4 regions of the Dietzia sp. 179-F 9C3 NHS genome follow, and region 1 is predicted to be linked to each of the others. Evidence: predicted binding sites of a transcription regulator. Region 1 holds the regulator's gene; each other region holds the start of a gene.

Region 1 (7,005 bases):
AACTCACGGGCCCAGGCGATCACCTTGTCGCCGCGCACCTTGTTGTACGAGTCGCCCTTCGCGGCGCCACCCTCCTCGCTGATGGCGTCCGTCCCGTAGAGCGCGTCGTACAGCGAGCCCCAGCGGGCGTTGGCGGCGTTGAGGGCGAACCGCGCGTTGAGGATCGGCACCACGAGCTGCGGGCCGGCAATGACCGCGATCTCGTCGTCGACGTTCTCGGTGGTGGCGGTGACGCCCTCGGGCTGCGGGAGCAGGTAGCCGATCCCGGTGAGGAACTCCTTGTACGCGGCGGCGTCCACCGGGCCGGGGTTGGCGCGGTGCCACTCGTCGATCTGCTGCTGCAGGCTGTCGCGCTTGGCGAGCAGCTCCCGGTTGCGGGGGGCGAGATCGGCGAAGATCTCCGCTGTGCCGGCCCAGAAGGCGTCCTGGTCGATCCCGGTGCCGGGAAGGGCCTCGGTGTTGACGAACTCGTACAGGACCTCGTCCACCTGGATTCCGCCGACGGTGATGCGCTCGGTCATCGATGCTCTCCTGACATAGGGGACCGTTGTCTCTCCTGACTGTAGTGCGCGACGACCCGCGCTTCACCTGCCGATTCCGCATCGCGGAACGCTGCGGGTGTCTTCGTTACCATCGGAGGTCATGACCACCGACCAGCTGGCCGTCGACCGGGCGGGCCTGCCCTTCCTCAAGGGACACGGAACGCTCAACGACTTCGTGATCCTGCCCGACGACGACGCGGCCGTGGACCTGGACGCCGACCTCGTGCGCGTCCTGTGTGACCGGCGGGCGGGGATCGGTGCCGACGGTGTGCTGCGGATCGCCACCGGCGGTGCGCTCGTCGCCCGGGGCGTGCTCGACGTGCTGCCCGACGGCGTGGGCCCCGCGGACTGGTTCATGGACTACCGCAACGCGGACGGTTCGATCGCCGAGATGTGCGGCAACGGGGTCCGGGTGTTCGCCCACGCCCTCGTGGCCACGGGGAGGGCCCCGGCCGGCGTGGTCCCGGTCGGTACGCGCTCGGGTCCGCGACCGGCGGAGGTGCTCACCCACACGGGCGACGACGCCGTCGTGCGTGTCGACATGGGGCGCCCCGGCCTGCTCGGGGTCTCGACAGCCGAGTTCGGGGGTCGTTCGTTCGCCGGCGTTGCCGTCGATATGGGAAACCCTCATCTGGCCTGCGTCGTCCCGGGACTGGACGCCGCGGCGCTCGCCGCGCTCCCGGTGCACGAGTCGCCCCGGTTTGACACCGACTTCTTCCCCGAGGGGGTCAATGTGGAGGTCGCCACGCCGCTGGAGGCCGGGCGTGTCTCGATGCGCGTCCACGAGCGGGGGGCGGGGGAGACGCAGTCCTGCGGGACGGGCATCGTCGCCACGGCGGTGGCGGCGCTCGCCGATGTCGGCCGGGACTCGGGGGAGGTGACCGTGGTCGTCCCCGGCGGCGAGGTCGAGGTGGCTCTCACCGGCGACGGCTCCAGGCTCACCGGACCTTCGCGACTGGTCGCCGAGGGCACGTTCTACCGGTGGTCGGGGACCCGTGGTCCCGGACCTGTGAGAAGATCGAGGGGAATGACTACAGACAACGGCAAGACCCCCGCCCGCTCCCGATTCCTCGACGATCCTTCGACGGGTGAGCTCCTGCTCGAGGAACGGTCCTCTCTGCGGCGCGTCGCCGGGCTGTCCACCGAGCTCCAGGACGTCATCGACGCCGAGTACCGCCAGCTGCGACTCGAACGCGTGGTGCTCGTGGGAGTGTGGACAGAGGGCTCTGCAGCGCGCGCCGAGGCGGCGATGGTCGAGCTGGCCCAGCTCGCCGAGACCGCCGGATCCGAGGTGTGCGAGGCGCTGATCCAGCGGCGCGACAAGCCGGACCCGTCCACCTACATCGGCTCGGGCAAGACCAGCGAACTCAAGGACGTCATCGCGGCGACGGGCGCGGACACCGTGATCTGCGACGGTGAGCTGACCCCCGGCCAGCTCATCGCCCTGGAAAAGGCGGTCAACGTCAAGGTGATCGACCGGACCGCACTCATCCTGGACATCTTCGCGCAGCATGCCACGAGCCGCGAGGGCAAGGCGCAGGTCTCCCTGGCCCAGATGGAGTACATGCTGCCCCGGCTGCGCGGCTGGGGTGAGGCGCTGTCTCGGCAGGCCGGCGGACGGGCCGGCAGCAACGGCGGCGTGGGCCTGCGCGGTCCGGGTGAGACCAAGATCGAAACCGACCGGCGGCGCATCCGCGAGCGGATGGCGCGGCTGCGCCGCGAGATCAAGGGCATGAAGCAGGCCCGCGACACCAAGCGGCACCGTCGACGCGCGACGCCGGTGCCCTCGATCGCGATCGCCGGCTACACCAACGCGGGAAAATCCAGCCTGCTCAACCGGGTCACAGGTGCGGGCGTCCTGGTGCAGAACGCCCTGTTCGCGACCCTCGACCCCACCACGCGGCGGGCGGAGCTGCCCGACGGCCGCATGGTGGTGTTCACCGACACAGTGGGGTTCGTGCGGCACCTACCCACCCAGCTAGTCGAAGCGTTCCGGTCCACACTCGAGGAAGTCGTGGACTCCGAGTTGCTGCTCCACGTGGTGGACGGATCCGACCCCTTCCCCCTCAAGCAGATCGAGGCCGTCCGCATGGTCGTCAACGACGTGGTAGCCGAGCAGAACGCCGAACACCCGCGGGAACTCGTGGTGATCAACAAGATCGACACCGCCGATCCCGTTGTGCTCACCGAGCTACACCACGCCCTTCCCGAGGCGGTCTTCGTCTCGGCTGTGACGGGCGAGGGCATCGACGAATTGCTGACGCGGATCATGGAGATCATCGCCGAGGGCGACGTCGAGGTGGCCCTGGTCGTGCCGTATCAGCGCGGCGACGTCGTCTCCCGGGTACACGCGGAGGGTGCGGTGGTCCACGAGGAGTACACCGAGTCCGGCACCCGGATCGTGGTGCGGCTTCCCGCCTCCATCGCAGGCGAGTTGTCGGAGTTCGCCGAGGGCGCCACACACGACGGCGCCGACTGACCGGCGGACGGTGCCGGCGGCGCCGGGGTGAAACGGGTCAGAGCTTGCGGAACACCGTGACCACCTTGCCGAGCACCGTCGCGTGCTCGCCCGGGATGGGGCTGAACGACTCGTTCCGCGGCAGGAGCCAGACGCCGGTCGAGTCCTTCTTGAAGACCTTGACGGTCGCCTCGCCGTCGATGAGGGCGGCCACGATCTCCCCGTTGTCCGCCACGTTCTGGCGGCGTACCACCACGTAGTCGCCGTCGCAGATGGCCGCGTCGATCATGGACTCACCGACCACGCGGAGCATGAAGAGCTCCCCCGACCCCACCAGATCCGAGGGGAGCGGGAGGACCTCCTCCACGGCCTGCTCGGCGAGGATCGGGCCGCCGGCGGCGATCCGACCGAGGACCGGGACGTACACGGGCTCGACGGAGCCGCTGGGCCGGGCCGCCTCCGGTGCCGCGGGACGGCGGCCGCGGGACCGCTGCCCGGGAACCCCGTGGACGTCGACCGCCCGGGGCTTGTGCGGATCGCGGGTGAGGAAGCCCTTCTTCTCGAGAGTGCGCAGCTGGTGGGCGACGGACGAGGTCGACTGGAGACCCACGGCGTCCCCGATCTCCCGGATGCTCGGCGGGTAACCACGGTTGCGCACCGTGTCGTGGATGTGGAGGAGGACGCTCTTCTGGCGCGGCGTCAGTGCCTCGAAGTCCGGCTTGGCCATGTCGGCAGTCCCTTCAGCGAATGCGTGTTCGACGGCGAATCGACTTCTACCCTAGCGCGTGACGGTCGGGTGCGCCACACACCTGTTCGAGAAAGTTGCGCTCCGCGGGATGACTCTGTCGGACCCGCGTGCTACAACTCTAGACGAGTTCGAAATCGAACAGATGTGCCATGAGTGTGCGAACAGTGTTCGTACAACATATCGAGTAGGGAGCCGTCATGACCGTCCTGGAACTGCCTCCGTCAGTCTCTCCCGTGCGCTGGACCGGGGTCTGCGCCGCAGATCACCGGGTGGATCGCCGCCTCGCGGCCCCCCGAATCCCCGCCGCCGCGAGTGCGCGTACCGCAAACCGTCCGGCGTCTTCGGTGCGGGTGCTGGGCGCCGCACCGACCGTGTCGGGTGCGCGACCGGCTGCCCGGACCCGACCCGCCGGATCGCGGTCGTCGGCGGGGGCCGGGGTGCGGGCGTGCCGACCGTCGCGGGTGGCGCCCGCCGCGGTCGTGGACGACGTCCCCGCGTGGGTCCTCGTCGCCTGCGGTGTGATCGTGGGACTGCTCATGGTGCTCGCGCTGGCGTTCATCGGCGGCCCCGCCTACGCGTGATCGGTGTCCGGGCCTCCTAGAATGGTCGTGGGGTGGCCGACCGCCGCCCCCGCGCCAGGTCCCGTGCTCCCGGGAGGGTGCGCGCGGACCCGGTCGAAGAAGGGCGGTGTGGGGATGTACTGCCCGACGTGTCACCACGAGGATCTGCGGGTGATCGACTCGCGGTCCGCCGATGACGGGCAGGCCATCCGCAGGCGCCGGGAGTGCTCGCACTGCGGTCGACGGTTCACGACCCTCGAGACCCCGCTGCTGTCGGTGCTCAAGCGTAACGGTGTGACCGAGCCGTTCAGTCGGGAAAAGGTCGTGCAGGGCGTGCGACGGGCATGCCAGGGTCGTGACGTGGACGAGGACGCGTTGCGGCGCCTCGCCCAGCAGGTGGAGGACACCGTTAGGTCCGGGGGTGCGTCGGAGGTCCCGGCGCACGAGATCGGGCTCGCGATCCTCGGTCCCCTCCAGGATCTCGACGAGGTGGCCTACCTGCGGTTCGCCTCCGTCTACAAACAGTTCAGCTCCGCAGCGGATTTCGAGCGCGAGATCATCGCGCTCCGCGAGCGCCGCGAACGGGTGGCGTCCGGGTAGGCCGCCACCTCAGCGCCCGGCCCGGGACGCCAGGGCGGCGGAGATCGCCCGGTCGATGCGCTCGGCCGAGACCGGCCTTGCGGTCCCCAACGACTGGGCGAAGAGCCCCACCCGGTACTCGGCCAGCATCCAGCGCAGGTCCCGGATCGTCCGCGCGGTCCCCGGCCGGCCACGCAGGGTCGCGACGGCGGTGCCGACGGCCTCCTCCGACTCCGCGATGCGGCGGGAGAGTTCCGCGTGCCGGGCCGGTGACGCCTCCGCCATATCCAGCCGCATCCGGACCGCCCGGACGTGCCGTTCCAACCCTGCGAGCGCGTCGGCGGGGTGCCGGGCGAGAAAACCCTTGCCCACGAGAAAGTCCACCGACGGGGCGACCGCGGCCCGCACCTCCGGGGTCGCGGACTCGAGTCGGGCCGCGACCGCCTGCGCCTCCACCAGCGCCGGCAGGGCGGCGGTGATCGCGGCGGCCACCGCGGCGGGAACCTCGGCGCGAGCAGTGGCCTCGAGCTCGGCGAACTCGGCTGCCCTTAGGACGGGCGCGCCCCGGCGGCGGGCGATGATCCGGCCGAGTGCCGCCAGCGCGGCGTCCTCGACGAGTGCCTCGATCCCGCCGTGCGGATACTGGGTGAGCGCGAGCCGCTCCTCGACGGCCCGTCCCCGTGTGACCGAGGTCGGCGAGACCAGGCCGCGTGAGAGCAGGGCGAGCACCGCGGCGGCCTGCGCCCGGCGACGCTCCTCCTCGGTTGCGCACGCGATCCGGTGGATGCCGTCCGGGCGGACCTGCAGCGCAGGGTAGACGGTGACCTCCACACCGTCGACGGTTCCCGTGACGGACTCGGCGAGGTCCCCGACGGTGCCCGCCGTCCAGGCGCGGTGTGGTCCGTCGTCCGGCACGAGGCGGGCGTTGAGGGTGGCGCGGACCCGGTCCACGAGCTCGGAGCGGAGCGCGGCGAGGTCGGTCCCGGCTGCGACGACGTCCTCGCCATCGACCACCTCGAACCGCATCCGGAGATGGCCGGGCAGCTGGTCCGGCCGGAAGTCCCGGGGCTCGACGGTCGTGCCGATCCTGGCGGAGAGGGCGGCGGCGAGGGCGACCGGCAGGGGAGCGGACCGGGGTGTGAGGTCGCCGGCGAGAAGCGCCGCGTACTCGGCGGGCGGCGAGCAGAGCCTGCGGAGGTACTTGGGCAGGGTTCGTAGCATCTCGGTGTACAGGTCCTCGCGGACACCGGGCACCAGCCATTCGAAACCCGCGGTGGTGACCGTCGCGAGCTGCGGCAGTGGGATCCGCACGGTGATGCCGTCGGCGTCGACGCCCGGATCGAAGGCGTAACGGAGCTCGAAGGTGCGCTCGCCCTGCCTCCAGGACGGTGGGAATCCGGCGGCGTCGGGCGCTGCCTCCGCCGTGCGGAGGTCCTCGGGGCGCAGGCGCAGCGCGTCGGGGTCGCGGTGACCCTTTTTCTTCCACCACGCGTCGAGGTGCCTGCCGGAGGTGACGTCGTCGGGGAGCCGGCCGAGGTAGAAGGCGACCAGGGCTTCGTCGTCGATCACCAGGTCCCGGCGCCGGCTCCGCGTCTCGAGCTCGCGGGCCTCGGCCACCGCCTCGGCGTTCTCGGCGAGCACGGGTATCCGGGAAGCCCAGCGCCCCTCGACGATCCCGTGGCGTACGAGCATCTCCCTCGCGAGGGGGGCGTCGACGCGGGACAGCAGGATGCGGCGTGCCTCGACCACGGTGAGCCCCAGGAGCAGGACCTTCTCGTAGGCCATCGCGGCGCCCCGCGTGTCCGACCAGTGCGGCTCCGAGTACTGCGTGCGGACCAGGTGGCCGCCCACCTGCTCGAGCCACGCCGGATCGATCCGGGCGACGTCGCGGGCCCACAGGCGGGAGGTCTCGACGAGCTCGGCGGCCATCACCCAGCGCGGTGGCTTGCGCGCGAGGTCGGAGCCGGGGAACACCTGGAACCGGATCCCGCGGGTGCCGCGGAACTCGCGGGACTCCTCGTCGCGCATGCCGACGTTGGTGATGAGCCCGGTGAGGATCGCCTTGTGGAGGTCGTCCTCGGGGGCGTGCCCGGAGGCGGGGTGCCAGCCGTGCTCGCG
Region 2 (7,005 bases), 210 kb from region 1:
GGATCTCGGCGAGCACCTCGTCGAGTGCGGCGACCTTGCCCGACCGGTGCCGGCCGCCGCGCAGCAGCCCGGAGCCGTCGCCGAGGTAGTGGGCCGGGTGGTTGCACACCTGCTTGAGCGCGGTGAGCCCCGAGAGGATCGCCCCCTTGCGCGAGGCGCCCTCCGCCTGGCTGACCTGTTCCATCATGTCCTCGACCACCGCCTGGTACAGCGAGACCTGCTCGTGGGTGAGGGGCGCGTCCACCCGGATGTGCAGCTTGTCCGGAAGATCCGCCATGACGCGGGGATCGGACTTGAGCCGGCGCAGGACGAACGGCGCCGCGAGCGTCCGGAGCCGGGCTGCCGCCGCCTCGTCACGGTGCGACTCGACGGGGACGGCGAAGCGCGCCCGGAAGGTACTCGCCGACCCGAGGAGGCCGGGGTTGGCGAAGTCGAACACCGCCCGTAGCTCGTCGAGCCGGTTCTCCACGGGGGTTCCGGTGAGGGCCACCCGGTGCTCCGCACCGATCGTACGGAGGGCTCGCGCAACGGCCGTAGAGGGGTTCTTGACGGTCTGCGCCTCGTCCGCGACCACCCGCCGCCACGGCACCGTCGAGAGCAGCTCCACGTCGCGCGACGCGGTGCCGTAGGAGGTGAGCACGAGGTCGGCGGCGCCGAGGACCTCGGCGGCCCCCTCCCCGCGGGCGCGCCCGGGTCCGTGGTGCACGGCCACGGTCAGCTCGCGGGCGAAGCGCTCGGCCTCCCGGCGCCAGGTGGAGACCAGGGTGAGGGGGGCGACGACGAGGGTCGGCCCCCGCGGACCCGCGGCGTGTTCCGCGGCGGTCAACGCGAGGACCTGGACGGTCTTGCCCAGGCCCATGTCGTCGGCCAGGACCGCCCCGGTCCCGGATGCCGCGAGCGCGGCGAGCCAGTCCAGCCCCTCCTGCTGGTAGGGCCGCAGGGTGGCGGCGAACCAGTCCGGCAGGGCCGTCGGCCCGGGGTCCGCGGCGGCGGTCCACGCCAGGGTCGTCGGCCCCTCGACCTCCACCCCCTCCGCCTCCTCCGAGGCGAGTGCGGCGACGAGCGCGGCCGGCGTGGTCCGCTCCCCGCGTCGCAACGCGAGGAACCGGGCCGCGCGCCGCAGGGCCCCGGCGTCGGCGCGGACCCAGCGGCCACGGAGCCGCACGAGGTCCGACGCCGAGTCGAGCATCTGTTGCAGCTCGACGGCGTCGACCGGCTCGTCGTCGACCACCATCTCCCAGTCCACGTCCGCGAGCTGGTCCAGGCCGAGGCGCCTGCCGGTGTCGACCGCCTCCGTGCCCGGTTCTGGCACCACGACCCTGACGGCCGTACGGACGCGGGTCCACGCCCGCGGCAGAAGGACCTCGACCCCGTGGCCCCGCAGGGCCTCGATCCCGGTGTCGACGAGGTCCACCACGAGGTCCGGGGTCAGCAGCAGGTCGGGACCGGTCTCGGCGGGGTCGGCGTGCCCGAGCGGCGTCCACGCCCGCACGGCGCGGTCCACCACGTCACGCACCGGCTCGGCCACCGCCGCCGGATCCGGCAGCTCGCCGTAGGGCCGCAGAGCGTCGCCGCCCGCCCGCACCAGGACCTCGAGCCGCCAGGCGGGGGCGGCCGGGTCCGCGGTATCCTCCCCGGGTTCGGCGATCCGGAACACCACGTCCACGTCTCGGGCGACGGCGGCCCGACCGAACTCCCGGACCGCCTCGGCCAGCGCCTGCCCCGCCGAGGCGACCTCGCCGCCCGACACCAGGGCGGCACCGAGCTCGCTGCGCCGGTCCGCGGCGAGCGGGGCGAGCGCGGCCCGCGCGTGGTGGTCCGCCAGCGCGGCGAGCAGCCGGTCGAGCTCCTCGCGGCCCGCGACGAGGCCGTGGCAGCGGTCGGCGCTCTCGGCGGTCCAGGCCGCGACCGTCGGCGAGGCGACGAGCCGCCACGAGGCGTCCCAGGCGCCGTCGAGCCGCGTGAGGACGGGAACCACGTGCCCCGCAGAGACGAACGCCGCCACCCCTGCAGACAGCGTCGCCAGGGCCCGGAGCCCGGCCCCCGCCCAGTCCGGGGCGGATGCGTGCGGGATGCCTCCGTGCGGGACCGCCCCGGCGCGGCCCGGCAAGGCATGGTCGGCCAGCTCGAGCGCCCGCGCGAGCGAGATCCTGATCCCGGGCACCGTCGCCGCCCGGACACGCCCCTCGACGGGGACCGACACCGTGACGCGGTGCGCCAGGCGTGCGGCGCCGAGGAGCGAGACCACCTCGTCCGGGGCGCCCGCCCTGGCCACCGCGGTCACCGATGCCGCCGGCGCCACCGATCGTGGGCGGCCCAGGCCGGTGTCGCACCAGAGCGAGACGACCCCCGAGTCCCAGACGGCGTGCAGCCGGGGGCGCGCGGCGACGGTGTGGGCGGCGACGTCGCTGCCGCCCACACCGCCTCCCTCACCGGCGTCCCCGCTGTCGACCGTCACGTCCACATGTAAGCACGGTGCCCCGACATTGCCGGACGCGGACGCCGCCAGCCCGGTGTCCACAGCCTCGGGGCGCCTCCACAGGCGACCGCTCCGAGGCGCCTCGTCGGGCTTGTCCGTCACCGCCGCCGCCCATACTGCTGACCGTGCGCCCGCTCCGCCCGCTCCGCCCGCCCCGATCGCCCCGATCGCCTGGTCTCGTCCCACCGATGCCACGCCGCGCCGTCGCCGCGGCGCTGGCCGTGGCCGCGGCGCTCGCGGCCGTGTGGTGGGCCGAGCGCCCGAGCGGCTCGGCGCCCGGCAGCCCCGACCGCGCCGCGGTGCAGGCCCTGCTCGGCGCCGTCGAGGTGGTTCCCGAACGGCCACGCCGGCCGGGTTACGAGCGGGACTGCTCCGGCGCCTCGGCGTGTGTGTTCGGCCCGGCGTGGAGCGACACCACCGGCGCACCGGGGTCCGGGAACGGCTGCTCGACCCGACTGGACGTGTTGGCCCGCGACCTCGTCCGCGCGGCGGCCGTCCCCGGTGAGGCCTGCGCGGTGAGCGGCGGGCTGCTGGTCGATCCCTACACCGGCCGGATCGTCGACGTGGACCGCACAGGCCTACGGGGCATCCACGTCGATCACGTCTACCCACTCTCCGCCGCGTGGGACCTGGGCGCCTGGCAGTGGCCGGCCGGGCTCCGGGCCGCGTTCGCCAACGACATGGACCGCAACCTCGTGGCCGTGGCGGGGTCGGTGAACACACACAAGAGCGACTCCACGCCCGCTGACTGGATGCCCCCGGCCCCCGACCGGCACTGCTTCTATGCGGCCCGCTACCTCACGGCCGCCGTCGCCTACGGGCTACCCGTGACAGTCGACGACCACGACGCTCTCGCCGTCGCCGCGGACCGGTGCCCGCGGGGTCGGTGAGCGGCCCCTATGCGACCGGCCGAGCTTGATGTCCAGCTAGGGATCGTCCGGCTGGTCGCCGGCGCGCTGGACGCGGTCGAACCAGCGCACCGCGGCGACGCCGAGGAGCTGATCACGGGCGCGCGCGAGCATGCCGTCGGGATAGGTGCGGTACTCGTGCCCGGTTTCGGTGAGGATGATCAGTTCGCCGTCACCCCTCGGCCCCGGCAGATAGGTCCAGGGTCCGAAGGTCTTCTCCAGGTGATGGTTCTTACACAGGCACACCAGGTTCCACTCGGCGGTGGGGCCGCCCCGGGCGGGATCCGCCTTGTCAAAGGCCAGGACATGATCGATCTCACAGTCCTCGGCCTTGACCTTGCACCCCGGGTGCCGGCATGTTCCGTCACGCAGCCGGATGCGCCGCTTGAGTGCCTCGGACAGGAAGTACTTCATCGGATCCTGATCCTCGTCCTCGGCGCCGGGCAGCGGGTCCACCAGACGGAAGCGGGCGCCACCGTTCTCCTCCGCCAGGACCTGACCACACAGCCAGTCGAACGACGAGTAGGCCCCGCGGACGAACTCCACCCGCTCGGGCATGCCCTCAGCCGCCGCGGCGATGACGGTGATCTCCACGCGCGGCCGGCGCGCTGCTGTCGTCCCCGCCGTCCCGCCTGTCGTCCCCGGCGCCTCGTCGGCGGGGCCGTCCTCCCCGAGCCGGGCCAGGGCGTCGGCCTGACGCTGGGCCGCGGTGCGGGGATCGGTGGGATCGGTATCGGCATCCGCGGCGGTCCGGAGGCGGACCTCGAGGGCGGCCGCATCCTCGGTGGGCAGCATCGCCCACATCGACGTCATCCCCTGCCCCTTTGGACGGAACGACACCCGCCGCTCCTCGCGGGCGGCCTCGTGTTGACGATCGAGCTCGTCGCGGTCCACGCCCTCCATGGCGCGGTCGATGAACTCCCCCAGTGAGCCGCGTGTGGGCGGATCCCCCTGGTCGAGGCGGGTGCGGATACCGCGCAGGACCTCGCACTCCACCTCGTGGACCAGCCGGTCGGGCACCTTGGCGAGTCGGCACGCCAGGTCGACGATCATCGCTTCGTCGAGCACTCCCTCACGCGCGTGCCGGGACAGCCGGAACAGGCGGGTGTGCAGCTGGATCGCCGCCGTGACCAGGCGTCCGGCCTGCCAGGACGGCGCCCCCATCGCGGTGGTGACGTGCGAGCGAACGAGTCGCGCCGGCTCGAGTCGTGTGTACTCCGGACCGCGTCCACGCCCCTCCGCCTCGTCGCACCGATCCGCCTCTTCCGCTCGCCGGGTCGCCGCGCACACCATGGCGAAGACGGCGTCCAGCCGGTCGACCGCCGCGAGATTCTGCGCCCGCGTGAACCCCCGCGACGCCTCCACCAGCTCCGGCAGGGCCATCGCGGCCAGGGGCGACGCCGAGTCCATCGTGAGAACCGTCATCACCGCCACCCCCCGGAATCCGCAGGTCGAGCCCCCCTGACTCGAACTTGCGTTCCATCATATAGGCGGCGATCATATAGCGCAAGTGTTCGAACACGGGGTCGGTGGTCGCCCCTCCCCGCACGCGCTGTCGAGAGGCCTGGGCTCAGTAGCGGCCCTGGCCACCCCCGGAACGGCCACGGAACCCGCCGCGGCGGCCCTCGCCGTCGTCACCCCGGCGGTATCCCCCGTCGCTCCGGTCGCCGCGGTACCCGCCGCGGCCTCCCCGTCCCCCGCGGTGGTCGCCGCGATCGGACCGGAACGAGGACGGGCGCCCGGCGGGCGGGCCCGAGTCGGGCCGGATGTCGATCTCCTGGCCCCCGACCCGGATGCCCTTCATCGACGCGAGCTGGTCGGCAGGCAGGTCGGCGGGGAGCTCGACGAGCGAGTGGTCGAAGCGGATGGAGATGCGCCCGATGTCGCCGCCCCGCAGGCCCGCCTCGTTGGCCAGCGCACCCATGATCGAGCCCGGCTTGACGTTGTTCCGCTTGCCCACCGCGATCCGGAACTGGGCCATGTCCTTGCCCGAACGCGACGGGCGCGGGCCGTCGAAGTCCCGGGGCCCGCGGTCGCGGCGGTCCCCCCGGTCGTCCCGGCGGTCACGCCGGTCGTCCTGCCGGCGCGCGGGCCGCTCGGGCTCCTTCATGAGGAACTCGTCCGAGTTGCGCGACTGGGTGGCCAGCGCCGCGGCGATGTCGGACATCGAGACCGAGTGCTCGGAGGCGTACTCCTCGACCAGTCGCCGGAAGAGGGCGATGTTGGGGTCCTCGAGGCTCTCGGTGATGGACTGCGCGAACTTCTGCATACGCATCTCGTTGACGTCGTCCACGCTGGGCAGCTGGATCTCGGTCAGCGGCTGGCGTGTGGCCCGCTCGATCTGCGCGAGCAGCCTCCGCTCACGGGGGGTGACGAAGAGCAGAGCGTGGCCGCTGCGACCCGCACGGCCGGTGCGGCCGATGCGGTGGACGTAGGACTCCGTGTCGTGCGGGATGTCGTAGTTGACGACGTGGCTGATCCGGGGCACGTCGAGGCCACGCGCCGCCACGTCCGTGGCCACGAGGATGTCGGTCCGCCCGTCCTTGAGCGCGTCGATGGTGCGCTCGCGGAGGTTCTGCGGGATGTCGCCGTTGATCGGCGCCGCCGAGAATCCGCGGGCCCGCAGGCGCTCGGCGAGCTCCTCCGTGGCCTGCTTGGTGCGGACGAACATGATCATCGCGTCGAAGTCCTCGACCTCGAGGATCCGCGTGAGCGCGTCGAGCTTGTCGCGGTGATGGACCAGGACGTAGCGCTGCTCGATCGTCGAGGCCGTGGCCGTCCTGGACGCCACCTTCACCTCGGCGGGATCGGTGAGATACTGCTGCGAGATACGACGGATGGCCGCGGGCATGGTGGCCGAGAACAGGCAGACCTGGGTCGACTCCGGGGTGTCGGAGAGGATCCGCTCGACGTCCTCCTGGAAGCCCATGGTGAGCATCTCGTCGGCCTCGTCGAGGACGAGGTGGCGCAGGCCCGAGAGGTCGAGGGTGCCCTTCTCCAGATGGTCGATGACACGGCCCGGCGTACCCACGATGATCTGCGCGCCGCGGCGCAGGCCCGAGAGCTGGATGCCGTAGGCCTGGCCGCCGTAGATCGGCAGCACGTTGACCGTCGGCAGGTGCGCCGAGTACGTCACGCACGCCTCGGCCACCTGGAGCGCGAGTTCGCGGGTGGGCGCCAGGACGAGCGCCTGCGGGGCCTTCACCGCCGGGTCGATGAGCGAGAGGATCGGCAGCGCGAACGCCGCCGTCTTGCCGGTACCGGTCTGGGCGAGGCCCACGACGTCGCGACCGGCGAGGACGAGCGGGATGGTGGCGGCCTGGATCGCCGACGGGATCTCGTAGCCGACGTCGATGACGGCCTTGGCGACCTCGGGCGCGAGCCCCATGTCGGCGAACGTCGGGGCGTCGTGGTCGACCTCGTCGCCGGAAGCGGCGGTACGGTCGTCGTCGTCAGTGTTCATGAGGTCTCCCATGCTACGGCCTCCGGCCCCCGGCACGCGAGACGACGTCGCAGGTCACTCCCCCGTCGGCTCCGCCCGGTGGTGGGTGTGGGTCTCGCGCGCGAACAACCACGGGACGACAGCGGCCAGGAGCAGTCCGCCGGAGAGCGCGAAGC
Region 3 (7,005 bases), on a different contig from region 1:
GGACGGCGAACTCGATGAGCCCGTCGGTGGTGGAGAAGGTGACGTCGGCGTACTGGTCGGCCTCCCCGCGCAGCGCGGCGACCATGTCGGCGCTCCGCATGCCCGGCGCGCGGGCGAGCAGCTTGAGCACGGGGCGGTCCAGGACCTCGGCGTGCCCCACCTCGAGGTGCTCGGGGTGGATCCAGGCGTGCTCGTAGTCCGGGCTCGCGACGAACTGTGCGTCCGCGGCGTCCTCCCCCATCCGCTCGGCCGCGATGCCGCATCCCGGTAGGCGGCGCTGGAGGATCTCGTCGAGCGCCGCCAGCACGTCGGGTCCGAGCATGCTCACCTGCAGCAGCGCCCCGGAGTCGGTGTCCATGATGACGGCACCGTTGGCGCACACGGCGAGCGGAGCGACGGGCAGCTGGTCCACCACCTGGTCGAGCCAGCGGGGTGGCCGGCCGGTGGCCAGGACGAAGGTGGACCCGTCAGCTACGAGGTCGGAGATGACGGCACTGTTGGCCGCCGGTACGCGGTCGTCCCAGTCGAGAAGCGTGCCGTCGACGTCGGTCGCGACCAGGCGCGGGCGGTCGGCGCTCACGGCGCGACCCCCGTCACGGCGCGTCCGGACCCGACGGTCCCTTCGGTCCCTCGCCGGGCCCGGTGGAGGCGGCCTTCTCGGCGCGGCGCCGCATGCGCTCGGCGTGCTCGGCGTCGTCGAGCGCCGTGGCCTCCTCGAGCGTCGGCGCGGAACCGCCGAGCCGCGCCGGCACCCACGGCGCGCCGGCCGGGTAGGGGCCGTAGCGGCGCGCGTACTCGTCCTGCAGCAGCTCGAGCGTGGACTGCATGCGGGCACGCAGCTCCTGCACGCAGTCGGCCACCGGCTCGTAGGGCTGCATCGGCGCGCCCACCTCGATGATGATCGGCACCTTGGGCCGCAGCAGCTTCTTGGGCAGCCCCTTGGTCCACACCCGCTGGGAGCCCCAGATGGTGACGGGCAGGATCGGCACCCCGGCCTCGAGCGCCATGCGCACGGCGCCGGACTTGAAGCCCTTGATCTCGAAGCTGCGGCTGATGGTGGCCTCGGGGAACACCCCCACGAGCTCGCCCGCGCGGAGCCGGTTGACGGCCTCCTTGAACGAGTCGGCGCCCGCGGTGCGGTCCACGGGGATGTGCTTGAGCTCGCGCATGATCGGCCCGGCCACCTTGTGGTCGAACACCTCAACCTTGGCCATGTAGCGGATGAACCGCTTGTGGACGCGGGCCGGGATGCCGCCGTAGACGAAGTCGAAGTAGCCGGTGTGGTTGATCACCACCACGGCGCCGCCGACCTCGGGGAAGTTCCGCTCCCCGCGCATGGTGATGTCCAGGCCCTGCACCTTGAACAGCGTGCGGGCGAAACCGATGATCCCCGTGTACAGCAGCTCCACGCGGACCAGCGTAGTCGTCCCCGGCCCCACCGGCCCGCGGTGCCGGTAGGTTCGGCGAGGTGAGCACCGACCACTCCCCCGAGACCGGGCCGGTCGACGTCGTCGACACCGCCGCCCGCACCCGCAGCTACTCGTGGGCCCCGCTCCGCCCCGACGCCGGACACAACACCGTCCACGCCGGCCTGGCCGCGCTGCACCGGATCATCGACGGCGAGCGTCACCTGTCCCCCGGCGCCTTCACCCTCGGGGTGCGCCTCACCGCGGCCGAGGAGGGCGCCGTCACCATGACCGCCGCTCCCGCCGAGTGGGCCCTGAACAACGGCGGGACCGTGCACGGCGGGATCGTCTCCGGGTGGGTGGACTCGGCGCTGGGGTATGCGACGGCGACGGTCGTCCCCGAGGGGGTCGGCTACAACACGCTCGACCTCACGGTCCGCTACATCCGCGCGCTGCGCCTCGAGCACACGCCGGCCACGATCCGCGCGGAGGTCGAGCACGCGGGGCGCTCGACGGCGGTCGTCCAGGTCAAGGTCGTGGACACGCGGGGCCGCACCTGCGCCAGCGCGAGCGGCGTGATGATGCTGTTCCGGCCCTGACCCGGGTCAGCGCACCGGCTCGAGTACGTCGCGCCCCACGAACGGGCGCAGCGCCTCCGGCACCACCACGGAACCGTCGGCCTGCTGGTGGTTCTCGAGGATCGCGACGAGCCAGCGCGTGGTGGCGAGGGTGCCGTTGAGGGTGGCGGCGGTCTGCGGGCGGCCGTCGTCGTCGCGGTAGCGCACGCCCAGGCGGCGGGCCTGGAACGTGGTGCAGTTGGAGGTCGAGGTGAGCTCGCGGTAGGTGCCCTGCGTGGGGATCCACGCCTCGCAGTCGTACTTGCGCGCGGCGCTCGACCCCAGGTCGCCGCCGGCGATGTCGATCACGCGGAACGGCAGGCCCATCGCCTGCAGCATCTCCTTCTCGAAGCCCAGCAGCCGCAGGTGCTCCTCGTGCGCCTCCTCGGGCTTGCACCAGGAGAACATCTCGACCTTGTCGAACTGGTGCACGCGGATGATGCCTCGGGTGTCCTTGCCGTGCGAGCCGGCCTCGCGGCGGAAGCAGCTCGACCAGCCGCAGTACCGCTTGGGCCCCTCGGACAGGTCGAGGATCTCGCCGGAGTGGTAGCCCGCGAGCGCGACCTCGGAGGTGCCCACGAGGTACAGGTCGTCCTGCTCGAGGTGGTAGACCTCGTCGGCGTGCGCGCCGAGGAACCCCGTGCCCTGCATGACGTCCGGGCGCACGAGCACCGGCGGGATCATGAGCGTGAAGCCGTTGGCGGTGGCCTTCTGCGCGGCGAGCTGCAGCATCCCCAGCTGGAGCAGCGCGCCGTAGCCGGTGAGGAAGTAGAACCGGGCTCCGGAGACCTTGGCGCCGCGCTCCATGTCGAGCAGCCCCAGCTTCTCGCCGAGCTCGAGGTGGTCGCGGGGCTCGAAGTCGAAGGTGGGGATCTCGCCGATCCGCTCGAGCTCCACGAAGTCGTCCTCGCCGCCGGCGGGCGTGCCCTCCTCCACGACGTTGTCGAGCAGCCGCTGGATCCGCTCCACCTCGGCGAGCGCGGACCGCTCGGCCTCCTCGGCGTCCTTGACGGCCTGCTTGAGCGCGCCCGCGGCCTCGAGCAGCGCCGGCCGGTCCCCGGGCGAGGCCTGGCCGACCTTCTTGCCGTGCGCCTTCTGCTCGGCGCGGGCGGTGTCAGCCGCGGAGATGGCCGACCGGCGGGCCTCGTCGGCGGCGAGCAGCCGGTCCACCAGGGCCGGGTCCTCGCCGCGGGTGCGCTGGGAGGCGCGGACGACGTCGGGGTTCTCGCGGAGGAGCTTGAGATCGATCACGCCGCTCAGCCTAGCGGGGGTTCAGACGCCGAAGAGCTCCAGGAAGGCGTCCTTCTCGAACATCCGGGCCGCGTCGACCGCCGACGGTGTCCCGGCGTAGGGGTCCGCCCCGGCCTCGTAGAGCGCACGGACGATCTCGCCGTAGCCCTTGAACACCGCTCCCGCCAGCGGGGTCTGGCCGCGGTCGTTCGCCCGGTCCACCTCGGCGCCGCGGTCGAGGAGGGCGCGGACGGTCTCCGGGTGGCCGTTGTAGGCGGCGAGCATGAGGAACGCGTCCCCGCGCTCGTTGGTGAGGTCGGGCGTCACCCCGGCGTCGATATACGCGAGCAGTCGCTCGGTCTCGCCGTCCCGGGCGAGTTGGAAGAGCATCTGCGCGAACTCGAGGACCTCGTCGTCGACCCCCTCGCGCGGCGACCGGACGCCGTCGTCCGGGCCGGGCGGCACATCGTGGTCCTGAGCGCTCATGCCCCGGATCCTATCCGGACGCGGAAAGTACGGCATCATGGGAGCGATGTCCGTCTCCACCTCCACCCGTACGCGCGACCGGAGCGGGTCCCTGCTGCGGACCCGGGGCGCGGTCGTGGCCTCCCTCCTCGCGGTCCTCGTCGGCGGGGCGGGGACGGGTGTGTTGCTCGCGGCGGCGCTCGACGACCCCACCTCGACCACCGCCGGGCGCGTCGCGGCGATCGTGCCACAGATCGACCCCCGCTCTCTCTCCGGCGCCGCCTACGCCGACGCGGTCCCCGGGACGTGCCTGACGTGGTCCACCGACGCCGCGGACCGGGTGACGGCGTTCACCGCCGTCGACTGCGCCGAGCCGCACCGGTTCGAGGTCGCCGACCGCATCGACCTCCACGAGGTGCCCGGGTTCGGGCCCGACGCCCCGTTCCCCGACTCCGACCAGGTCAACACGATCGGCGCAGACCGCTGCATCCCCCTGGCCTCGCGGTACGCCGGAGGACGTGAGATCGATCCGGCCGGGCGCTTCACCGGGCTCGTCGTCCCACCGTCGCTCGAGGGCTGGGACAAGGGCGACCACTCGGTGCTCTGCGGTATCGCCGGCTCGGAGCTCGACGGCCGGTCGGCCACCACCACCGGCTACTTCGTGGACGCCGACCAGCACCGGTTCTGGGACTCCGGGACCTGCCTCGGCTTTACCGACGAGGGCCTACCGGGCGCGACCGTCCCGTGCTCCGAGGACCACTCAATCGAGATCGTCTCCACCCTCGACGTCTCCGGCACCTTCCCCGAGGGCCCCGAGCCGCCCGAGTCGCGCGGCCAGTCGGAGGCCACGGCCGAGGCGTGCCACCGGGCGGGCGTGGACTACCTCGGGGGCGACGCCGAGGCCCTGCGCCGGACAACCCTCATCTCGACGCTCGTGCACCCGATCTCGCGGGTCTCGTGGGCCACGGGGAGTCGGACGGTGAACTGCGGGCTCATGAAAGCGCAGGATCCCGGGCCGTTCGCGGTCCTGCGCGGCTCGGCGCGTCAGGGGGTGCTGGTGGACGGCACCACCCCGGTCGCCCCCACCACCACCGCGATCCCCGCGCCGGGGCCGGCACCCGGGCCCGAGGACGGCACACCCGGTTCGCCGTGAGCATCTCGGTGGACGAGTCCCGCTTCGAGTCACTCGTCGACGACGCCCTTGACTCCGTCCCCGACGCCCTGTTCGAGGCGATGGACAACGTCGTCGTCCTCATCGCCGACCGGAACCCCGACGAACCGGGACTCCTCGGCCTGTACGAGGGCGTGGCGCTCACCGAGCGGGACACCACCTATTCGGGCTTCCTGCCGGACACCATCACGATCTACCGCGACGCCCTGTGCGACTTCTGCGACACCGAGGAGCACCTCGTCGAGGAGGTGGCGATCACGGTGATCCACGAGATCGCGCACCACTTCGGGATCGACGAGGAGACCCTGCACGAGCTGGGCTGGGGCTAGCCGGCGGGAGGGAGCCGGTCTGGCAGACATCTTCCCCTTCGAACACTTGCGCTAATGCTCCGCGGCGGGCTACACTCGTACACAGATTCGAACCAGGGGGGTTCGGCGGTCTACCCGAGGGGGGTGGGTGCGGTGACGGTCCTGTCCATGCCCGTGACCCCGTTGGCGTCGATGTCGCTCGCCGAGCTCGTCGAGGCCTCCCGCGCCGTCACCCTGACGCAGAACCTGGCCGCAGTGGAACGGCTCGACACGGTCTACGCGATGGTCCGTGCCGTCACCGCCCGCACCGAGGCCGAAGAGACCAGGCGTGACGACGAGGACGCAGCCGCCGGCCGCCCGCCACGGCCCGGGTACGCCCGACTGGCCCCCACCCGCCTGGCCCGCTCCCACGTGTCCACCGCGATGAGCCTGCCGACCTGGCACGCCGACCGCATGATCACCGCCGCCGTGCAGCTCCACACCCGCCTGCCGGTGCTGTCACGCCACGCCCGCGACGGGGTGTTCGACGAGGCCATGATCGTCGACCTGGCCTGCCGCCTGGCCGAGGTTCCCGACCACCTGGTCCGCGCCGTGGAGGACGAGGTCGTCTACGGACTCCGCCGCCAGATCGACGACGGCGACCCACCCACTCGCAGCTCCCTCGGCAAGCGCATCGACCGCGCCATCGAACGCCGCGACCCCGACGAGGTCGACCGCCGCAACCAAGCAGCCCGCGACAACCGCCGCGTCACCTTCCGCCCCCGCGGCCAGGGCCTGACCTCGATGTCGGCCCTGCTACCCGACCACGACGCCGCCACCCTCGAAGCCCGGCTGCGTGACACCGCCGCGGCCGACCCCGGCGACGAGCGCACCACCGCCCAACGCCTCGCCGACGCCCTGACCGACCTGGCCACCCCACCCGCCGAGCACACCGACACCGACGACAGCGCCCGCCAGGGCCGCCGGCCCCGCCTGGACATCACCGTCATCGCCGCCGCAGCCCAAGGCCTGCCCCAACGCGTCGAACTCATCCAGAGCGCCTACGCCAGCTTCGACTGGCTGTGCACCCAGGTCCTGGCCGAAGAAAACGGCGGCGCCCGCTTCCGCCTGGTGGACCCCCTACCCGGCGCCCAGGACCACTACCAGGACCCGCTGAAGTACTTCGTCTCCGACGCCCTCAAACACCGCATCCGACTCCGCGACGGCACCTGCCGCCACCCCGGATGCACCGTCAAAGCCGAAGACTGCGAAATCGACCACGTCCTGACCTTCTACAAAGCCGACCCCACCAAAGGCGGACCCACCGCCGAATGTAACCTGATCTGCCTGTGCAAAATGCACCACCAGGAAAAAACCTTCGGCCCCTGGACCTACACGCCCGGCCCCCGCGGCGACGGCGAACTGATCATCCGCACCGACACCGGCCACACATACCGAACACACCCAACAGGACCCCTGGCCCTGGCACGCCAACACCTCACCGAAACAGCGCTACAACGCTGGTTCACCACCCACTTCAACAACCACCACCCACCCGACGAACAGTCACCGCAAGACCAACCGCCGGACAGCTGAGGATCAGAACGTCGGCCGGCCCTGGTGGTCTCCCCATCGTTCGCAGGACCAGCCGCCGCGGTCGGGGGCCAGTTCGATGACGCCGCAGTTGGGGATGCGGTTGACCAGCGCCCAGCGGGAGGGCACCGCGCCGGCGAACACGGCGACCATCCGCATGAGCGTGCCGTGCACCACCAGCACCGCGTCGGTGCCGTTGTCGAGGAAGCTGTCCCGCAGCTCGGAGACCAGCGGCA
Region 4 (7,005 bases), on a different contig from region 1:
CGCGGGGCAAGCACCTCTTCGTCGTCGTGGGACCCGACGCCGCGGGCCGCGACCCGGTGACCCTCCACGTGCATCTCAAGATGGAGGGCCGTATCCACGTGCACCGCCTCCACGTGCACAACAGCGGTGAGCCCCGCGCCGGGCGGCGGTGGCGGTTCCCCGCCCACACCGCGCGGCTCGTGCTGGCGACGGGGGACGACGACGAAGCGGCGGTCGAGGTGGTGGGCACCGAGCTGGGCTTGCTGCGCGCGCTGACCCCGGCTGAGGCGGCCGAGGCGGTCGCGCACCTCGGGCCGGACCTGCTGGACCCCGACTGGGATCCCGCCCGGCACTTGGAAGAGGCCGTCCGGCGGCTCGCGGCACGCCCGGACCGGACCATCGGCGAGGCGCTGCTCGACCAGCGCAACGTCGCCGGCATCGGCACCATCTACCGCGCCGAGGTCTGCTTCCTGCGTGGCGTTGACCCCCGCGAGCCGGTGGCGTCCGCGGGTGACCTGCGCGCCCACGTCGACCTTGCGCGACGCCTGCTGGCCACCAACGTGGTCCGTCCCGACCGCGTGACCACCGGCGACACCCGGCGCGGCCACCGACTGTGGGTGTACGGGCGCGACGGCCGGCCGTGTCGGCGGTGCGGGACCCTCGTCGAGACGTTCCGTCTCGGTGGGGGGGAAGACTCTCTCGACCGTGTGGCCTTCCGGTGCCCGTCGTGCCAGCCTCGGCGCGCCCCGTCTGAGGGGGGCCGTGCCACACTGGGGGATCCCGACCAGCGGGACCACGACCACCGGTAGGAGGCACCCCCGTGACCGACCGCAAGACCATCCTCATCACCGGCGCCAGCGCCGGACTCGGCGAGGGCATGGCCCGCCGCTGGGCCGCGCAGGGGCGTGACCTCGCTCTGTGCGCCCGTCGCCTCGACCGGCTGGAGTCGCTCCGGACCGAGCTCACGGCCGCCAACCCCGGGATCCGGGTGGCGGTGCGGGAGCTCGACGTGACCGACGGCGACGCCGTGCAGGCCGCGTTCGGCGAGCTCGACGCCGAGCTCGGCGGGATCGACCGCTTCGTGCTCAACGCCGGTCTCGGCAAGGGCGCCTCGATCGGCTCCGGCAAGGCGCACGCCAACCGCGAGACGGCCATGGTCAACGCGATCGGCACGCTCAACCAGGCCGAGGCTGCCGTGGAGATCCTCCAGCGACGTGGCGAGGGCCACGTCGTCTTTATCTCCTCCGTCAGCGCCCTTCGCGGCATGGTCAAGGCGCAGAACACCTACTCGGCGTCCAAGGCGTTCGTCTCCGCCCTGGCGCAGGGCCTGCACGCCGAGCTCGACAACGCCGGAAGTCGGATCAAGGTGAGCGACATCCTGCCCGGCTACATCCGCACCGACATCAACCGCTCGGTCAAGACCAAGCTCATGACCGAGTTCGACGAGGGCGTCGACGCGTTGGTCAAGACCATCGACGCCGAACCCGCCCGCGCGCTCGTGCCGGCCAAGCCGTGGAAGGCCATCGGCCCGCTGCTGCGCCTGCTACCGGAGAAGGCCAGCCGGAAGTTCATCTGAGGCGGGGCGAGAGGCGGCCGGGGTCAGAACGGAGGCTCGTCGAGGAGCTCCGCCAGGTCCCGTTCGATCCGGCTCTCGCGGCAGGACGCGGTCCGGCGACGGCTCGCGGCCGCGCGGTCCCGGGCCCGGGCGGCCCGCTCGGCACGGACGCGTCGGGCCCGCCGGTGGAAGTAGGTGGGCTCGGCTTCGGGCTCGGTGGTGGGCTCGGGCGAGGCGGGTTCCGGCGCGGCCGTGTTCTCGGCGGCCCGGCGGTCGGCTGTCCGGCGCTCGGCAGCAGCGCGGCGATGTCGCGCGAGCGGACCGGAGGGTCTGGTGACCATTCGTTTGCCGTCGGGCGTCTCGACGACGAGGGTGCCGTCCGGGAACATCCGGTAGCGCCAGTCCGAGAACGTCTTGAACCGGTGGTGCCGCCGGCAGAAGATGAGGTTGTTCCTCTCCGCCGTCGGACCTCCCCGTGCCGGGGCCGAGTGGTTGAACGGGACCAGGTGGTCGATGTCGCCGTACTCGGCCGGCGCAGAACACCCCGGGTGTCGGCAGGTGCCGTCGCGGAGCTCGACCGCCCGCGCCAGTGCGGATGATGGTCGGTACATGTGGGTGCGGTCGGGGTCGTCGGCGGCGCCGGGGGTCGGGTCCACGTGCTCGAGCGAGGAACCGTCCGAGGAGGCCAGCATGTCGAGCAGTGCCCGGATCGAGGACTCGCCGGTGCGTGGGAAGCGGACCTCGGGCTCGGAGCCATCGGCGGTCCCGACGACGGTGACCTTGGGGCGCAGCACCACAGAACCGGACTCCGAGCCGGGCACCAGGCCACAGGCGAGCGCCATGAGCGCGTCCGCGCGCCTCTCGGCAGGAGAATGCCTCGACATGTCCTCGTGGTCCCCGCTCTCGGCGAGGGCTGCCACGACCGCGTCCAGTCGCTCGGACAGGACGGCGGCTTCGCCCGAGGTGAGGGCGGCCCGCATCGTGCTCATCCCGTCGCCGTCCTTGCGGAAGGTGACCCCTCGGTCTCGCGCGGCGTCCTCGCGACGGCGCCGGATCCCGTCCGCGTCGAAGCGACGGATGATGTCGTCCACGCGATCGCGGATCGCGCCCGCCGAGAGGCGCTCACCCGATTCGAGGGCGGCGAGGAGATCCTCGACGACCCTGCGCTGCACCGCGGCGAGCGCACCGGGATCCACCGTCCTCATCTGCCGGGCGAGCAGTTCGGCGGCCTGGAGGTCGAGACGGCCTTCGCCGAGGGCCGCGAGGACCGCGGGGAAGCGCTCGGTGAGGTCGACGGCGAGACCGATCATCCTCTCCGCCCGCCCGCAGGAGATCGCGAACTCGGCCACGAGGTGACCGGCACACACGTCGAAGGGGTCGATCACCGCGTAGCCGGGCCGGCGATCGGCGAACGCGCCGGGGTCCTCGGATCGCACACACTCCTGGTAGAGCGCGTAGCAGGCGCGGAGACGCTCGGCGGCGGCGCGGTTCTCGGCGATCCGGGCATCACGGGCGCGGCCGGAGAGTGCGGCCAACGCCGAGGAGCCCGGCGATCCGGTCCCGACTCCGTCCATGGTCACACCCCCCGATGTCTCGAATATGCTTTCGATTCTATACGGCGGTCAGGTCGGGGGTCAAGGGAAAACTCGAACGGATTTTCGGTATGTGGCAGTCGTGCGCCGGGCGCGCACCTAGCGCCGTCCGCGGGCCTCGCGGTAGATGTCGACGAGCGAGTCGGTCGAGGAGTCGAAGGCGTCGCCGGGGTGCTCCTCGGCCGTGAGCAGTGGCAGCAGCTCGCCCGCCTGGGCCTTGCCGAGCTCGACGCCCCACTGGTCGAAGGCGTTGATGCCGAGCACGGTGGCCTGGACAAAGACGACGTGCTCGTACAGCGCGATGAGCTGACCCACGACCCCGGGGGACAGCGCCGGCGCCAAGATCGTGGTCGAGGGCCGGTTGCCGGGCATGACCTTGTGCGGGGCGAGCGCGGGATCCACGCCGTCGGCCAGCACCTCGTCCTCGGTCTTGCCGAAGGCCAGGACGCGGGACTGGGCGAAGAGGTTGGCCATGAGTAGGTCGTGCATCGACCCGGTGCCGTCGGCGGTGGCCAGGTCGTCGGCCGGGCGCGCGACGCCGATGAAGTCCACCGGCACGAGTTGCGTGCCCTGGTGCAGCAGCTGGAAGAACGCGTGCTGGCCGTTGGTCCCGGGCTCGCCCCAGTAGACCTCGCCGGTGGGGTAGGTGACCGCGGCGCCGTCGTGGCGCACCGACTTTCCGAGCGACTCCATGGTGAGCTGCTGCAGGTAGGCGGGAAAGCGCAGAAGGTCCTGGGCGTAGGGGATCACGGCCTTGGACTGTGCGCCGAGGAAGCAGGTGTACCAGATGCCCAGCAGAGCCATGATCACCGGCGCGTTGTGCTCCGGGGACTCGGTGGCGAAGTGTTGGTCCATGGTGTGGAAGCCCTCGAGGAGTTCGATGAAGGCGGCGGGGCCGGCGGTGATCATCACCGACAGGCCGATCGCCGAGTCCACCGAGTAGCGGCCGCCCACCCAGTCCCAGAAGCCGAACATGTTGTCCGCGCCGATCCCGAAGTCGGCGACCTTCTCTGCAGCCGTAGAGACGGCGACGAAGTGCGCGGCGACCGCGTCCTCCGATCCCAGGGCCTCGACGAAGTGGCGGCGCGCGGCGTGCGCGTTGGCCATGGTCTCCTGGGTGGTGAACGTCTTGGACGCCACCACGACGAGGGTCGTGGCGGGGTCGATCTCGGCCAGGACGGCCGAGAGGTCGGCGGGGTCGACGTTGGAGACGTAGTGGGCGGAGATCCCGGCCGTCTTGAGCGAGCGCAGCGCCTTGTCCACCATGACGGGGCCCAGGTCGGAGCCGCCGATCCCGATGTTCACCACCGTGTCGATCCGCTCGCCCGTGTGGCCGGTCCATTCGCCGGAGCGGATCCGCTCGGCGAAGTCGGTCATCCGGCCCAGGACCTCGTGCACGTCGGCCACCACGTCGCGGCCGTCGACGACGAGCTCGGCGTCCGCCGGGAGCCGGAGCGCCGTGTGGAGCACCGACCGGTCCTCGGTGGTGTTGATCTTGTCGCCGCGGAGCATCGCCGCCCGCGCGGCCGTGAGCTGCGCGGCGTCGGCCACCTCGACGAGGGCGGCCAGGACGTCGTCGGTGACGAGCTGCTTGGAGTAGTCGATGTGCAGGTCGCCGGCGGTGACGGTGAGCCGGCGTCCGCGATCCGGATCGGCCTCGAACAGTTCGCGGAGCGTCACCTCCCCGATACCCGGTACGAGCCGCTCGACGGCAGCCCACTGCTCGGTCGTGCTGATGTCCTGGTCGGTCACTGCCCACTCCTCACCACGTCGTCCCCGGTCGCCACCGAGGCTAGCGGGCGATGCTCCGCCGGGGCGGGAAGGCCGGAGCGCAGGGGCGCGCCCGAGGTCGGCTGGTGTCGGGCACTCAACCACCACACGTGGCTGGGGCTCGCGTCCACCGTCGGGCGCGTCAGCCCAGGCGCCCCCGGCCAAGCCTGAGCAGCATTCCGGCGAGGGTCTGGCCCTCCTGGCCGAGGACGGAGAAACGCTCGTACACCTTGAGCTCGCGCGTGTGGACGAGTTTGGTGCCACCGGACTTCATGCGCGTCGCGCCGATGCGCCGCGAGATCTCGGTGCGGCGCGTGATGGCCTCGAGGATCTCGGCGTCGAGACGGTCGATCTCCCGGCGCAGTTCCTGGATCTCGGCCTCGGACAGTGGATCGTCGGTCCCGGCCGGGTCGAGAGCCGGGGGGAGGGGCTCGGAGGACGGGTCGGTGCTCATGGACGGGAATTATCCCACGCGATATCCGTGTTGCCCACGAGGGACTCCGGAAGGGGTCTACTCTCCCTTCTCATGGAGAATTTCGCGTCGCTGCTCGGCGACATCGGCTCCGTCGTCTGGGGGCCCTTCGTCCTGATCCCGTTGCTCCTCGGCACGGGCCTGTTCCTCACCATCCGGCTCAAGCTCCTGCAGCTGCGCAAGCTCGGGCCGGCCCTCAGGCTCGGGTTCGTCCAGCGACACGACGAAGGAGCCGAGGGTGACATCTCGCAGTACCAGGCGCTCACCACCGCGCTCGCCGCGACGGTCGGTGTCGGCAACATCGTCGGTGTCGCCACGGCGATCGGCCTCGGCGGGCCGGGCGCGCTGTTCTGGATGTGGATCACCGCGCTGCTCGGCATGGCCTCCAAATATTCGGAGGCGTTCCTCGGCGTGCGCTTCCGCGTGACCGACGCGAAGGGCGAGCAGTCCGGCGGCCCGCAGTACTACCTGCACCGCGGATTCCGCGAGGTGTTCGGCGAGAAGGTCGGCAGGATCGGCTGGGTCCTGTCGATCGTTTTCGCGGTGTTCGCAGTGATCGCCAGCTTCGGTATCGGCAACATGACGCAGGGCAACGCCGTGGCCACCCAGCTCGAGAACTCGTTCGACGTGCCCCTCGAGGTCACCGGCATCGTCCTGTTCGTCCTCACCGGCGCCGTGCTGCTCGGTGGCATCAAGGCGATCGGCCGGGTGACGGCGGGGTTCGTGCCTCTCATGATCGTGCTGTACATCCTCGGCGGCCTGGTCGTGCTCGTCGTCAACGCCGACCAGATCCCCGGCGCCTTCGGTCAGGTCTTCGCCGACGCCTTCACCGGCACCTCGGCCGTGGGCGGGTTCGCGGGCTCGGCCATTCTGTACGCCATCCAGATGGGTGTCGCCCGCGGCATCTTCTCCAACGAGTCCGGCATGGGTTCTGCGGCGATCGCGGCGGCCGCGGCCAAGACCTCGCACCCCACCCGCCAGGGCCTGGTGTCCATGACCCAGACCTTCATCGACACGATCATCGTCGTGACCTTCACCGGACTCGTGCTGGTGACCACCGGTGTGTGGGAGCAGGGCGGCGACGCGTCGGGCACGATGACGGCCGAGGCGTTCCAGACCGCGATCCCGTTCGGCGACAAGCTGGTGGCCGTGTCCATCGCGTTCTTCGCGTTCTCCACCATCCTCGGCTGGTCCTACTACGGCGAGCGGTGCGCGGAGCGCCTCGTGGGCCGGGTCGGGGTCCTGCCGTACCGCATGATCTTCACCTGCGTCGTGTTCGTGGGCGCGGTGACCGAGCTCGAGGTGGTGTGGAACTTCTCGGACGTCATGAACGGGCTCATGGCCATCCCGAACCTCATCGGGCTCCTGGTGCTGTCCGGCCTCGTCGCCCGCGAGACCAGGCACTACCTGAACAACGATCCGAAGCTCGAGGCCACGAGTGCGCAGGTCGATCAGTTCATGGGGGCGGGCCGGCGCTGAGCCGGGCACGGCCGGGCGGTGCCGCACGCCGTGCCCGGGCGGGCGTGTCGGACCCGGTGGGTAGATTGGTCGGACGATGACGCACCCCGCCCCCACCCCCGCCCACACCGCCGGTCCCGCACCCGCCGCTCAGGCCGGGAGTCCGCTCCTCGCGGGCC

Evidence for each region. Region 1 encodes LexA, which represses DNA repair genes until DNA is damaged. Its sites were predicted from a motif close to CGAACANNTGTTCG; they were not measured.
Region 2: the regulator LexA is predicted to act here: its motif matches at 4,903-4,916, upstream of ACH0BZ_RS04435 (DUF222 domain-containing protein).
Region 3: the regulator LexA is predicted to act here: its motif matches at 5,295-5,308, upstream of ACH0BZ_RS07000 (DUF222 domain-containing protein).
Region 4: the regulator LexA is predicted to act here: its motif matches at 3,182-3,195, upstream of ACH0BZ_RS02005 (DUF222 domain-containing protein).

The regions. Positions count from the first base shown of each region.
Region 1 covers NZ_JBIQES010000002.1:236,423-243,427, reverse strand. Annotated here, with positions in the region: gene ACH0BZ_RS03475 (malate synthase G) at 1-521, opposite strand, end outside; partial or broken gene dapF (diaminopimelate epimerase) at 643-1,506, shown strand; gene hflX (GTPase HflX) at 1,570-3,021, shown strand; gene lexA (transcriptional repressor LexA) at 3,059-3,727, opposite strand; gene nrdR (transcriptional regulator NrdR) at 4,444-4,908, shown strand; gene hrpA (ATP-dependent RNA helicase HrpA) at 4,918-7,005, opposite strand, start outside.
Region 2 covers NZ_JBIQES010000002.1:445,569-452,573, forward strand. Annotated here, with positions in the region: gene ACH0BZ_RS04425 (DEAD/DEAH box helicase) at 1-2,458, opposite strand, end outside; gene ACH0BZ_RS04430 (HNH endonuclease family protein) at 2,668-3,369, shown strand; gene ACH0BZ_RS04435 (DUF222 domain-containing protein) at 3,406-4,812, opposite strand; gene ACH0BZ_RS04440 (DEAD/DEAH box helicase) at 4,958-6,850, opposite strand; gene ACH0BZ_RS04445 (MFS transporter) at 6,905-7,005, opposite strand, start outside.
Region 3 covers NZ_JBIQES010000004.1:154,395-161,399, reverse strand. Annotated here, with positions in the region: gene ACH0BZ_RS07035 (HAD family hydrolase) at 1-580, opposite strand, end outside; gene ACH0BZ_RS07030 (lysophospholipid acyltransferase family protein) at 594-1,409, opposite strand; gene ACH0BZ_RS07025 (PaaI family thioesterase) at 1,469-2,005, shown strand; gene serS (serine--tRNA ligase) at 2,012-3,274, opposite strand; gene ACH0BZ_RS07015 (ankyrin repeat domain-containing protein) at 3,296-3,739, opposite strand; gene ACH0BZ_RS07010 (septum formation family protein) at 3,786-4,871, shown strand; gene ACH0BZ_RS07005 (metallopeptidase family protein) at 4,868-5,218, shown strand; gene ACH0BZ_RS07000 (DUF222 domain-containing protein) at 5,366-6,772, shown strand; gene ACH0BZ_RS06995 (histidine phosphatase family protein) at 6,776-7,005, opposite strand, start outside.
Region 4 covers NZ_JBIQES010000001.1:403,695-410,699, forward strand. Annotated here, with positions in the region: gene ACH0BZ_RS01995 (DNA-formamidopyrimidine glycosylase family protein) at 1-788, shown strand, start outside; gene ACH0BZ_RS02000 (SDR family oxidoreductase) at 800-1,555, shown strand; gene ACH0BZ_RS02005 (DUF222 domain-containing protein) at 1,579-3,108, opposite strand; gene pgi (glucose-6-phosphate isomerase) at 3,226-4,878, opposite strand; gene ACH0BZ_RS02015 (DUF5701 family protein) at 4,867-5,067, shown strand; gene ACH0BZ_RS02020 (chorismate mutase) at 5,039-5,350, opposite strand; gene ACH0BZ_RS02025 (alanine/glycine:cation symporter family protein) at 5,423-6,847, shown strand; gene ACH0BZ_RS02030 (UvrD-helicase domain-containing protein) at 6,924-7,005, shown strand, end outside.